DNA from 4 places in the Kitasatospora sp. NPDC048715 genome. Region 3 is predicted to be linked to each of the others. Evidence: riboswitches for the same ligand, from Rfam matches in the RefSeq annotation. Region 3 holds a riboswitch; each other region holds the start of a gene.
What was found. A riboswitch is a leader RNA that binds a small molecule or an ion and turns the genes downstream of it on or off. The one in region 3 is predicted to bind cyclic di-AMP.

Region 1 (3,197 bases), on a different contig from region 3:
CGAAGACCTGCGGCTCGCCCCCCGCACCAAGGCCGCCGACCTGCTCGCCTGGGCGGCCGGGCAGGACCGCGCGCCGGTGGCCGAGGCGCCGCTGCGCGCGGTGCTGGCGCTGCTGGAGCTGGGCGACGGCAGGATGCACGACGGCTGGCCGGAACTGACCTCCGACGCGGTGGAGCACCTGCTGTACGAGCGGCTCCACCTGTACGTCCAACCCGCACCCGAGGAGGACCCGCTCGCCTACGGCGACGCCGTCCGGCTGCTGATCGACCACCAGCGGGCGGCCCGGCGGCTGAACGCCAAGCGCCAGGAGCGGCTGCACGAGGAGGCCGAGTGGCAGGGCGAGGTCGCGGCCGGGCTGCTGCGCCGCGCCGACCTGGTGACCTGGCCCCGGCTGTACGCGGTGCTGCTGCACGCGTACGGGGTGGACGTCACGGACGGGGCGGCGGTGCGGGACTGGCTGGCCGGCTTCGCGGAGCTCGCGGAGGAGGACCGGCTGGCCGCGTACGAGGCGCTGGTGCCGGCCGGCTGGCTGGACGAGCCGGACGAACAGGGCTGGGGCCCGGGCCGGGTGCTGTCGGTCGGCATGGCCACCGACGGCGCCCGGCGGCTGCTGGAGCAGGGCCTGATGCGGCGCAGCTACCGCAACCTGGCCGAGCTGACCGCGCAGGGGCGGCCGATGCCGGACGAACTGGCCGGGGACTTCGGGCAGTTCGAGGAGGCGGCGGTCGACGCGGCGCTCGACCTGTTCGGCGGGTGGACGGTGCCGGGACTGCCCCGGCTGCTGGTGACGGAGTTCCCGGAGCTGGCGCCGGAGCCGGGCCAGGAGGAGATCGAGGCGTACCTGGCGCAGCTGCCCGCCGAGGAGTGAGACCTCGCACGAAGGCCCCGGCCCGGAGCGGCTGCTCCGGGCCGGGGCCTTCTCGCGTGCGCGTCGGGTTCTCTCGCGCGGGTGCGCGGGCCTCTCGCGGGTGCGTCGGGTTTCTCGCGGGTGCGTCGGGTTTCTCGCGCGGGTCAGGGGTTGAGGCCGCGCTGCTGGAGCCAGGGCTCCGGGTCGACCGGGGCGCCGCCGCCGGGGCGGACCTCCATGTGCAGGTGCGGCCCGGTGACGTTGCCGGTCGCGCCGACCTTGCCGATCTGCTGGCCGGGGGCGACCTTGCCGGAGCCCTTGGTGATCGAGGAGAGGTGGCAGTACCAGATCTCGGTGCCGTCGGGCAGGGTCTCGACGATCCGGTAGCCGTACGAGCCGGCCCAGCCGGCCGAGGTGATGGTGCCCTGGCCGAGCGCGTAGACCGGGGTGCCGGTGTCGGCGGCGAAGTCCAGGCCGGTGTGCAGGTTGGCCCAGTAGCGGGCGCTCTGGCCGTAGTGGGCGGAGAGCCGGTAGTCCTTCACCGGGAGGGTGAGGGCGGCGGCCTTGACCCGCTCGGCCTCCTCGGCGGCGCGCTTGGCCTCGGCCTCCTTGGCGACGGCCTTGGCCTCCGCCTCCTGCGCGGCCTGGAGCCGGGCGGTCTCCTCGGCGGCGGTGCGCTGGCTGTCGGCCTGGTGCTGGATGCGGGCGGCGAGCGCGAGGCCGGGGTCGGCGGAGAGGGCGACCGGGGTCTCGTCCGGGGCCTCGACGGCGGGGGCGGCGGCCGGGGTCGCCGAGGCGAAGCCGGTGGCGCCCAGGGTGGCGGCGACGGCGGTGACGCCGAGCAGTGGGGAGGCTCCGCGGGTCTGACGCGGCATCCGGTGGCGGTTGGTCTCGACCTCCGCGGGGAAGTCCTCCGGGCCGAAGGCCTCGGGGCCGTCCGTGCCGGGGTGGTCGAGGAGCTGGGTACCGGCTGCGAAGCCGGCCGGGTGTGCCGGGGTGTGCGTCGACGCCACGGAGGCGCGCTCCTTTCCTTCCTTCGCGCCTACCGGGTTAGCTGACGGGTTCGGAGCAGGAAGGTCTCCTACGGCTGGGCCGGAGCCCCGCCGATTCACCCCAAGGAACATGGTTCCCCGGCTCCCTGACCTGCCCGGAGGCGGGTCGGCGGGATTAGGCGACGGCGCACGGTGCCGTCTGGGTACGGCGTTGACAACCGCGCTGCGTTATCAAACGTTAATCCTAGGAGGCTCTGATTCCAAGCCATCCGTTCGGAGCAGCCTAGGGCAAAGTGATCGGACGTCAACGAACGACACCGGCGAACACCCCCCTCGCGCACGGCCCCATCTGAGTACTCCTACTCATGTGCGCCCCGGCCGGGCGGCCACATCCTGGCGCCATGAGCACATCGATGCAGACCCGCACCACGGCCGCGTACCACATCCAGGCCGTCCTCTCCTTCGCCCTGTCGGGCGTCGCCCTCGCCGTCGGGATCGCCTACCTGCCGGTCGGCGGGTGGACCAGGGCCTTCCTCGGGATCGGCCTCCTCTACACCGTCACCTCGGCGTTCACCCTGGCGAAGGTGATCCGGGACCGGCAGGAGTCCAACGAGATGGTCACCCGGGTGGACCAGGCCAGGCTGGAGAAGCTGCTCAGCGAGCACGACCCGTTCAAGGTGGAGGGAGTCTGATCGCCCCTTCCTCTCTCCACCCGCTCCTCCCGCTCCACCCCTCACCCGGCCGTTCGCTTGACAGCTAAGGCTATTAGCCTTAGCTTTATGGCTATCGGCCCGCACGCCGATGTCCCGCACCGGCGGCCCGAGGAGGACCCCATGAACGGCACCATCACCCCGAGCACCCAGTACCTGACCGTTCCCGGCGGCCGGATCGCCTTCGACGACACCCGGCGGGGCGACGGCACCCCCGTCGTCCTGCTCCCGGGCATGCTCGACAGCCGGGCCGCCTACCGGCACCTGCGCCCGCTGCTCGTCGCCGCCGGCCACCGCGTCGTCACCGTGGACCTGCGGGGCTTCGGCGAGTCCTCCGTCGAGTGGGACGACTACGGCCCGGCCGCGATCGCCGGCGACGTCCTCGCCCTGCTCGACCACCTCGGCATCGAGCGCGCCGTCCTCGCCGGGAACTCCTACACCGGGGCGACCGTCGTCAGGGCCGCCGGGGACGCGCCCGAGCGGGTCGCCGGGATCGTCCTGCTCAACGCCTTCGTCGAGAACCCGCCGCCGGGCGCCCTGATGCGCGGCGTCATGGGCCTGATGGGCGCCGCCCTCGTCCACTGGCCGGCCTCCTGGGGCTTCTACCTGCGCCGGATGGCCTTCCCGGGCGCCAAGCCCGCCGACTTC
Region 2 (3,197 bases), on a different contig from region 3:
CGGCAGGCGGACCTGATGACCCACCTGCTGAACATCGACCCGCCGGACCACACCCGGCTGCGCCGGCTGGTGTCGAAGGCGTTCACCCCGCGCCGGGTGGCGGAGTTCGAGCCGCGGGTGCAGCAGCTCACCGACCGGCTGATCGACGGCTTCGCGCAGCGCGGTTCGGCGGACCTGATCCACGAGTTCGCCTTCCCGCTCCCCATCTACGCGATCTGCGACCTGCTGGGCGTGCCGGCCGAGGACCAGGACGACTTCCGGGACTGGGCCGGGATGATGGTGCGCCACACGAAGCCGGGCCACGGCGGCGGGCAGCGCGGCGGCGTGGGGCGGGCGGTGAAGCGGATGCGGGCGTACCTGCTGGAGCTGATCCACCGCAAGCGAGCGGACCTCGGGGACGACCTGATCTCGGGCCTGATCCGGGCCAGTGACCACGGTGAGCACCTGACCGAGAACGAGGCCGCGGCGATGGCCTTCATCCTCCTGTTCGCGGGTTTCGAGACCACCGTGAACCTGATCGGCAACGGCACGTACGCCCTGCTGCGCAATCCGGAGCAGCGCCGGTTGCTGCAGGAGTCGGTGGCCCGCGGGGAGAGCGCGCTGCTGGAGACCGGGATCGAGGAACTCCTGCGATACGACGGGCCGGTGGAGATGGCGACCTGGCGGTTCGCGACCCGTCCGCTGACCATCGGCGGGGTGGACATCCCGGTCGGCGACCCGGTGCTGGTGGTGCTCGCCGCGGCGGACCGCGACCCGGCCCGGTTCGCGGCCGAGAACACCCTGGACCTGGCCCGGACGGACAACCCCCACCTGGGCTTCGGGCACGGCATCCACTACTGCATCGGCGCTCCGCTCGCCCGCTTGGAGGGTCGTGCCGCGCTGACCACGCTGCTTTCCCGGCTGCCCGATCTCCGGCTCGCGGAAAACGCGGACGACCTGCGGTGGCGCGGTGGTCTGATCATGCGTGGGCTGCGCGAACTCCCGGTGGAATTCAGTCCGGAGAGCCGTTCCCCGCACGCCTCTCCGCAGACCCCTCCGCACGCTCCTTCGCAGGCCTCTCCGCAGGCCTCTCCGCACGCTCCCGCCACGCCTCCGACGTGCTGAGATCGCCCTGACGGGACGTCGCGAACCACCTGCCGGCGGGGGTGTGAACACCCATCAATCCGGACATAACACCGCCGTTGGTAGGCGATCGAACACGCGCCGTAATTATTGTGTGATATCGACGATATGAGCTTGTGATTGGTCTGATGATCTGTCTACTCTCCCTGGAGTTCGCAGCTGCGGACCTCGTACGCGGAACGCCGAGTCCTGCCCGCCGCGTCACGGGAAACCGACCAGAACCCTGGGCAGGGGCGGGGGAACCAGGTTTGTTGCCGTCTCCCCACGGCTTGGGGTGAAGCCGCCCGAGCGGAATCGTTTCCGCATACGGCGGCCGGGCCACCTCCCGGTCCGAACCCGACAGCTCACCTCGCAGGCGTGCGGAGAGGGACCTCTTCATGCTGTTCGTTGGAACTGGCCGTCACCGTCGTCGCACCCAGGCCGAGAAGGCCATCGCCGTCGCCGGTGTGGCCGGCGTCGGACTCGCGATGCCGCTCCTCACCGCCACCGGTGCCTCCGCCGCCCCCGCCTCCACCTGGGACGCCGTCGCCCAGTGCGAGGCCGGTGGCAACTGGAGCATCAACACCGGCAACGGCTTCTACGGCGGCCTCCAGTTCACCTCCAGCACCTGGAAGGCGTACGGCGGCACCGCCTACGCGCCGCAGGCCAACCAGGCCAGCAAGGCCCAGCAGATCTCGGTCGCCGAGAAGGTGCTGGCCTCGCAGGGCCCGGGTGCCTGGCCGGTCTGCTCCCAGAAGGCCGGTCTGACCAAGGGCGGCGCCCCGGCCGCGGTCGACACCTCCTCGGACGCCAAGCCGCAGTCCGCGCCCAAGCAGCAGACCCCGAAGCCCGCCGCCAAGCCGGCCGAGAAGCCGGTCGCGCAGCAGCCCGCCGCCCAGAAGCAGGCCCCGAAGCAGGCCTCGAAGCCCGCCGCGCAGCCGGTCCAGCAGGCCGCCCCGCAGCAGCAGGCGCAGCCGCAGACCCCGGGCTTCTCCGGCAAGGCCGGCTGGGACGCCGACGCCAAGGTGTACTGGTACCAGAGCAACGGCGCCTGGTACTGGACCAGCCACCAGAGCGTCTACCAGCAGTACGCCGGCCAGGCCGCCGCCCAGCCGCAGTACGCCCCGCAGGCCGCGCAGTCGGCCCCGCAGGCCACCGGCCACGACTACACCGTCCGCGCCGGTGACACCCTGTCGACCATCGCCGCCGCCCAGGGCGTGTCCGGAGGCTGGCACGCGCTGTACGAGCAGAACCACGGCACGGTCGGCGGCGACCCGAACCTGATCATGCCCGGCCAGGTGCTGCACCTCGGCTGAGCCGGCCCGCTCGACGCCTGCCCGCCCGCCGCCGGCCCGCCCGCCGCGCCCGGTGCCGACGCCGCCTCACCCCGCCGTCCGAAGGGGACCGGTCCTACCGGTCCCCTTCGTCCGCATTCGCCCGCTCCGGTGGGACAAGCTGGGACAAGCAGGTGAACTACCGGTGGGTAGTGGGGCCACACGCTGAGACGGGACCGAGGCGGACGTGGCCCCGGGAGCCCGGGCGGTTAGGCTCTGGTCGTAACGACTCCGCAATCGTCCTGCTGACAGCACCACCGTCAGACCGGACCCTGCTTCCGCAAGGAGATGCCTCGTGCCGTCCATCGATGTCGTCGTAGCCCGTGAGATCCTCGACTCCCGCGGCAACCCCACGGTCGAGGTCGAGGTCGGCCTCGACGACGGCAGCACGGGTCGTGCCGCTGTCCCGTCGGGTGCTTCCACCGGTGCCTTCGAGGCGCTGGAGCTGCGTGACGGTGACAAGAACCGCTACTTCGGCAAGGGCGTCGAGAAGGCCGTCCTGGCCGTCATCGAGCAGATCGGCCCGGAGCTGGTCGGCTACGACGCCACCGAGCAGCGCCTGATCGACCAGGCCATGCTGGACCTGGACGCCACCCCGGACAAGTCCTCGCTCGGCGCCAACGCCATCCTGGGCGTCTCGCTGGCCGTCGCGCACGCCGCCTCCGAGGCCAGCGACCTGCCGCTGTTCCGCTACCTGGGCGGCCCGAACGCGCACGTCCTGCCGGTCCCGATGATGAACATCCTCAACGGCGGGTCGCACGC
Region 3 (3,197 bases):
AGCATCAGCACGGTGATCGGCACCAGGGCGAAGCCCGACACCAGCGGCGAGAACCCGGACACGATCTGGAGCTGCACCACCAGCAGGAAGAAGACCCCGCTGAACGCCGCGTACACGCACAGGGTGACCAGGTTCACCGCGGTGAACAGCCGGGAGGAGAACAGCCCGAGCGGCAGCATCGGTTCGGGGGCGCGGCGCTCGACGGCCACGAAGGCGACGCCGAGCGCCACCCCGATCACCCCGCTGACCCAGACCGCCGGGGACAGGCCCTCGCCGGCCGCAGTCAGCGCGTAGGTGATCGCGCCGAGCGCGAGGGCGGCGAGCACGGCGCCGAGCACGTCGAAGCGGCCGGTGGCGGCCTCGTCCCGGGTCTCCGGCACCGACCGGGTGGTCACCGCGATCACGGCGGCGGCGAGCGGCAGGTTCAGCAGGAAGATCCAGCGCCAGCCGGGGCCGTCCACCAGCCAGCCGCCGAGGAAGGGGCCGATCGCGGCGGACACCCCGCCGAGGCCGGACCAGAGCCCGACCGCGGCCGAGCGGTCGTCGGGGTGGAAGACGGCCTGGAGCATGGCGAGCGAGCCGGGGGTGAGCAGCGCCCCGCCGATGCCCTGGACGGCGCGGGCGGCGATCAGCACGTGGATGTTCGGCGCCGCGGCGCAGGCCGCGGAGGCGATGGCGAACCAGACCACGCCGATCAGGAAGACCTTGCGCCGCCCGTACCGGTCGCCGAGCGCGCCGCCGAGCAGGATCAGGCCCGCCAGGGTGAGCAGATAGGCGTTCAGAGTCCATTGCAGGGACGCCAGGGAGGCGCCGAGGTCGGCGCCGATCCGGGGCAGGGCGACGTTCACGACGGTGCCGTCGAGCATCGCCATGCTGGAGCCGAGCACGGTCGCCAGTAGTACCCAGCGACCCTGCGCGGTGCCCAGGCGCAGGGTGCCGGCCTCGGAGGTGGCCACGGGCGAATCCTGCGCTGCCGGGGCGCACGTGACAAGGGTCACCGGTGGGTGTGTTGACGGTCGGCGGTGCGTGAACGGGTGGCTGCGTTCCGTCGCCGATCTCGGCGCAGGGTCGTGGATCAGTGGCGGGGGGTGAATGGGTTGTGTACGCACCGTGGGGTCCGGTCTGCGGAGGGTCACCGGAACGGGGGAGATGGTTGCCCTTTCAAGAGATCGACATTGCTTCACCCGAACGGATGGGTTTTAGTTCAGCGACCGCCCGGCCAGTCCGGACGGATCCACCGGGTGGAACGCCGAGTCCTGCCGCTGCCCGGTGGTTCGAAACGAACTCTGTACGGCAGGAGCGGGGGACCCACAGGTAAGTCGCCGGACCGGAGTTCGCGCCTCAGGGCGCGGGCGTCCAGGACCGGCTAGGGGTGAAGCCGCGCATGCGGCCGGGCAACTCCAGCCCGAACCCGACAGCTCACCTCGCAGGCGTCGGAGAGGAAAATTCCATGCCTGCTCAGGCTCGTCGTATCGCCCTGCCCCGCGCCGCCCGAATCGGCATCGCGACCGCCGTCACCGGTGTCTCCTTCGCCCTCCCGCTCGTCACCGCGGTGAGCGCCCAGGCCCACACTGTTCCGGCCGCCCCGGCCGCGCAGGCCGCCGCCTCCACGGACGCCAAGCCGGCCGCGCCGGCCGCTGCCCCGGCCACCCCGGCCGCGCAGGAGAGCTACCGCGTCGTCAGCGGAGACACCCTGTCCAAGATCGCCGACGCCAAGAACGTCGAGGGCGGCTGGCGCGCGCTGTACGAGCAGAACCGCTCGGTCGTCGGTGCCGACCCGAACCTGATCTTCCCGGGCCAGCAGCTCGCGCTGTCGGGCCACGCCGCCGCGCCGGCCGCCGACGCCGCCCCGGCCAAGCCGGCCGCCCCGGCGAAGCCCGCCCAGCCGGCCGCCCAGGCGACCCAGGCCGCCAAGCCGCAGGCCCAGGTCCAGGTGAAGACCGAGGCCGCCAAGCCGTCCGCCCAGCTCCAGACCCAGCTGCAGGTCGCCGCTCCGGCTGCGGTCGTGACCGCCACTCCGGTCGCCGCCGCCACCTCCGGCTTCGTCGCCCCGCTGGCCAACCCGAGGCTCGGCACCGCCTACGGCGTGGCCGGCTCGATGTGGGCCTCCGGCCACCACACCGGCCAGGACTTCGTCGCCTCCACCGGCACCCCGCTGCGCGCCGTCGCCAACGGCGTCGTGGTCAAGGCCGGCAACGGCGGCGCCTACGGCAACGAGGTCGAGATCAAGCTCGCCGACGGCCACTACGCCGAGTACGCGCACCTCTCCTCGATCGGCGTGAGGATCGGTCAGGCCGTCACCGCCGGCCAGCAGATCGGCCTCTCCGGCGCCACCGGCAACGTGACCGGCCCGCACCTGCACTTCGAGATCCGCAACGGCTCGGAGTACGGCTCGGACATCAACCCGGTCGCCTACCTGCGCGCGCACGGCGTCGCGCTCTGACCCGGGGCCGCTGAGCCCCGAGGGTTTTCGGAACCACCGCTGCTGCGGGGCGAATCGATCCTCCGGGATGGTCATGTCGGGTGACCGCTCGACCGGGTGATCGCCGCACGGCGGACATGGGCGCGGGACACGCCCAGGCCGGCCCGGCCGCACGAGGACCTCCTCGTACGGCCGGGCCGGCCGCTGCCGTTTCCGGGCCCGTCCGGTCGTGCCCCGGCCGTCCGGCGGGTTCCGGAGCGTCGTTCGACCGGTCGAACGCGGCGTCAACCCGACTGCTCCGGAGGGCCGTCGGCCCGATCGCGGGGCTGCTCCGGCGCGCCATGCTGTCGGACGGTCAGCGTCCGGCCGGTCCGGCGGTCGGGCGGGTCCGGGAGGCGAGGAGGCCGGATGGCGGTCCGGAGCGGGGACGTGGCGGGGGAGAAGGCCGGGCGGGAGCGGCCGGGTACGGGCGGCGTCGACCGGCTGAAGGCGGACTCGGTCGGCCTGGTCGGCGTGGTGTTCATGGCGCTCGCCACCGCCGCCCCGATCACCGCGATGACGGGCAACCTGCCGATCATCGTCGGGCAGGGCAACGGCGCCGGCGCGCCCGCCGCGTACGTCGTGGCGACCGTGGTGCTGACGGTGTTCTCGGTCGGGTACGTGGCGATGGCCCGGCACATCACCGCGGCCGGCGCGTTCTACGGCTACGTCTCGCACGGGCTGGGCCGGGTGGTCGGGATGGCCTCGGGGCTGCTCGCGGTGCTGGCGTACGTCG
Region 4 (3,197 bases), on a different contig from region 3:
GAGGATGAGCTGGGCGGTCTGGGTCATCCCGCCGCCGCGGTACTCGGCCCCGGCCACCGTCGCGAGGTCGCCCCGCAGCCCGTTGAGCTGGTCCTGGGCCACGGCGATCTCGCCCTGGAGGATCGTGGTCTCGCCCTGGAGCCGCCGCTGGGCCTCCTGCGCCGCGTTGGCCTTCTCGGACGCCTGCTCGGCCTCGTCGTACAGCTGTTCCACCTGCGTCTTGACGTCCTGGCGGTCGCCCGGGTCGGGGCTGCCGGGGGCGGCCTGGGCGCTGCCTCCGGCGGCCACACCCAGGGCGGTGGCGGCGGCCGCGGTCAGCACCAGCGCCCGGGCGAGCAGTTGGGAACGGCGGTGCACGGGCATGGCGGCAGCGGCTCCAATCCTGCGGCGCGGCTCCCGCCGCCGCACCGGGACGGGCGGCCGTCGAGCGGGAGTCCGGTGGCAGACGTTAGCGAGTCAGGGCAAGCGAGTCCAAACCCCTGCCAACCCGAATATTCAGGCTGTTGTCGGACATTTGATCGGCCCTCGGGAAAAGCCGCAGGAAAAACCGCAGGCCCGGCCTCCCCTGGGGGAGGCCGGGCCTGGAAGCGTCCGAGCGGTGATCAGACCCGCACGATGGAGGCCAGCGGCATGTTGGTGACGGCCTCGTAGCGCACCGACGCGCCCGGCTTGGGCGCGTGCAGCACCTGGCCGTTGCCCGCGTAGATGCCGACGTGGTGGGCGTCGGTGTAGAAGATCAGCAGGTCGCCGGGCTGGGCCTGGGAGATGTCCGAGCCGATCCGGGTGCCGGCCGAGGCCTGCGCCTGCGAGGTGCGCGGCAGCGACACGCCCGCCTGGTTGAACGCCCAGACCATCAGACCGGAGCAGTCGAAGGAGCCCGGGCCGGTGGCGCCCCAGACGTACGGGCTGCCGATCTTGGAGGCGGCGGCCGAGAGCGCGGCGGCACCGCGCGAGCTGCCCGGGGCCACCTTCACCGGGGAGGAGGCGGTCGAGCCGGCCGAGGCGGTCGAGCCGGCCGCGAGGTCGCCGCGGCTGTTGTCGCGGGAGGCGCGGTCGGCCTGCTGCTGCTGGGCCTGGGCGGCGTCGGCCTTGGCCTTGGCGTCGGCCGCGGCCTTCTCCTCGGCCTGGCGCAGCGCCTGGCGCTCCTGCTCGGTCAGCGTGTTGAGCAGGTCCTGGGCCGCCTTCAGCTTGCCCTGGACCTCCTCCTTGGAGGCCTTCAGCTGCTGGGTGGTCGACTCCAGCTCGGCGAGCTTGCCCTGGGCCTCGTTGCGGTCCTGGTCGAGCTTGCGCTGCTGCTCCTGGAGCTCCTTCAGCTGACCCTTCTGGGTGCTGCCGGCCTGGTTCAGCGCGTCGGCCTGGCTGAGGAAGGTGTCCGGGCTGGAGGAGAACATCAGCTGGACGGTCGGGGATATGCCCCCGTTGCGGTACTGCTCGCCGGCGATCTCGGCCAGGCCGCCCTGGAGCTCGGTGACCTGGGCCTGCTGACGGGCCACCTGGTCCTGCATGCCGGAGACCTGCTTCTCCAGCTCCTGCTGCTTGGCCTGGGCCGCGTTGTAGTTCTCGGTCGCGATCTCGGCCTGCTCGTTGAGCTGGTCGACCTGCCCCTTGACCTGTTCCTTGGTCGGCTGCGGGTCGGCGTGGGCGCCTTGCGCGGAGAGGACGACGGCTGCCGCGGCGACACCGGTCAGGATCGAGACCCGGGCGCGGCCTGCGGGCTTGGGACGACGATGGGACGCCACGAAGGCGGACTCCTTCTTCCTACGTCCGCCTACCGGGTGAGCTGACGGGTTCGGGCCGGAAGCATGCCCTACGACGCCTCACGGCCGTTCCATCGGCCGACCTGGCGTCGATTCACCCCGGAGGAACGTGGTTCCCCGGCTCCGCTCCGCAGCGCCCCCAAAACACTGGGCTCCCCTGTCGGGCAGTCGCTTCGACCTGCCCCGCTGCCTCACGAACTCGACGGTAACCACCGCCGCCACCCTGGCTGGGCGATCGACAGTGCGGTGGTTCAGGGCACGACCCTAGTAACTGAACCGTGATCGGTTCAAATCCTTGTCAGAAAAAAGACCAAAGATTTCCCAAGTTCTTCTGTGAAAATGACCGATGGTGACCACTGGCACACAGATGGCTGATCAGTTCTCAGCATGTGGTCGCGAAGGGACGGAAAGCCGAACGCCACCCCCGAACGAGGGGTGGCGCTTTTCACAGCCCCCGGAAGGGCCCCGCGGGCGTGTCGGGCCGTCAGACCCGGCGGATCGTGTTGATCGACATCGCGTCGGCCTTCATCACCTTCACCACGTCACCGGTGTGCGGCGCGTGGACCACCATGCCGTTGCCGATGTACATCCCGACGTGGTGCATGTCGTTGCCGTAGACCACCAGGTCGCCCGGCTGGGCCTGGTCCAGCGAGGGCACCCGGGTGCCGTAGTGGCCCTGCTCCTGCGAGGTGCGCGGCAGCGAGACGCCCGCCTGCCCGTACGCCCAGACCATCAGGCCCGAGCAGTCGAAGGTGGTCGAGCCGGTGGCGCCCCACACGTACGGCGAGCCCTGCTTGCTCATCGCCTTGGCCATCGCCACGGCCGCGTAGCCGCTGGCCGGCGGCAGGCTGCTGAGGTCGACCCGGTCGCTGCCGCGCGAGGCGCGGTCGTCCTGCGCCTGCTGGGCCTTCAGCGCGGCGCGGTCGGTGGCGCTCAGCGAGTTCAGCAGGTCCTGGGCGGCCTTCAGCTTGGTGTTGACGTCCGCCTTGGCCTGGTTCAGGTCCTTGGTGGTGGTGTCCAGCGAGGCGAGCACGGCGGAGGCCTCGACCTTCTCCTGGTCCAGCCGGCGCTGCTGGTCCAGCAGCCCCTTGAGCGCCTCGGCCTGGCTGCTGCTGGCCTGCTGGACGGTGGAGGCCTTCTCCAGGTAGCCGGACGGGTCGGAGGTGAGCATCAGCTGGACGGACGGGTCGATGCCGCCGGTGCGGTACTGCTCGCCCGCCACCTCGGCGAGGCCGCCCTGGAGCTGGGTCATCTGCTCCTGGCTGCGGGCCACCTGGTCCTGCAGCTGGTCGGCCTGCTTGCGCAGCTGGTCGGCCCGCTCCTTGGCGCCGTTGTACTTCTCCGCCGCCTGCTCCTGCTCCTCCTGGAGCTGGTCGATCTGCGCCTTGACGTCCGTTTTGTTCGGCTGCGGCGCGGCGTGCGCGGCCACCTGGGCGGAGA

Region 1: linked by a shared signal. The riboswitch ahead of ACGFSC_RS34640 (M23 family metallopeptidase) and the one ahead of ACGFSC_RS33405 (LysM peptidoglycan-binding domain-containing M23 family metallopeptidase) in region 3 are both predicted to bind cyclic di-AMP.
Region 2: linked by a shared signal. The riboswitch ahead of ACGFSC_RS39780 (transglycosylase family protein) and the one ahead of ACGFSC_RS33405 (LysM peptidoglycan-binding domain-containing M23 family metallopeptidase) in region 3 are both predicted to bind cyclic di-AMP.
Region 4: linked by a shared signal. The riboswitch ahead of ACGFSC_RS30395 (NlpC/P60 family protein) and the one ahead of ACGFSC_RS33405 (LysM peptidoglycan-binding domain-containing M23 family metallopeptidase) in region 3 are both predicted to bind cyclic di-AMP.

Annotation. Positions count from the first base shown of each region.
Region 1 is NZ_JBICVH010000021.1:213,513-216,709, reverse strand. Features, by position in the region: gene ACGFSC_RS34645 (hypothetical protein) at 1-868, shown strand, start outside; gene ACGFSC_RS34640 (M23 family metallopeptidase) at 1,012-1,860, opposite strand; cyclic di-AMP (ydaO/yuaA leader) riboswitch at 1,873-2,031, opposite strand; gene ACGFSC_RS34635 (YiaA/YiaB family inner membrane protein) at 2,241-2,531, shown strand; gene ACGFSC_RS34630 (alpha/beta hydrolase) at 2,673-3,197, shown strand, end outside.
Region 2 is NZ_JBICVH010000028.1:127,904-131,100, forward strand. Features, by position in the region: gene ACGFSC_RS39775 (cytochrome P450) at 1-1,104, shown strand, start outside; cyclic di-AMP (ydaO/yuaA leader) riboswitch at 1,326-1,494, shown strand; gene ACGFSC_RS39780 (transglycosylase family protein) at 1,500-2,417, shown strand; gene eno (phosphopyruvate hydratase) at 2,731-3,197, shown strand, end outside.
Region 3 is NZ_JBICVH010000020.1:202,790-205,986, reverse strand. Features, by position in the region: gene ACGFSC_RS33410 (MFS transporter) at 1-956, opposite strand, end outside; cyclic di-AMP (ydaO/yuaA leader) riboswitch at 1,248-1,448, shown strand; gene ACGFSC_RS33405 (LysM peptidoglycan-binding domain-containing M23 family metallopeptidase) at 1,451-2,443, shown strand; gene ACGFSC_RS33400 (APC family permease) at 2,831-3,197, shown strand, end outside.
Region 4 is NZ_JBICVH010000018.1:61,368-64,564, forward strand. Features, by position in the region: gene ACGFSC_RS30390 (NlpC/P60 family protein) at 1-363, opposite strand, end outside; gene ACGFSC_RS30395 (NlpC/P60 family protein) at 603-1,739, opposite strand; cyclic di-AMP (ydaO/yuaA leader) riboswitch at 1,750-1,903, opposite strand; gene ACGFSC_RS30400 (NlpC/P60 family protein) at 2,242-3,197, opposite strand, start outside.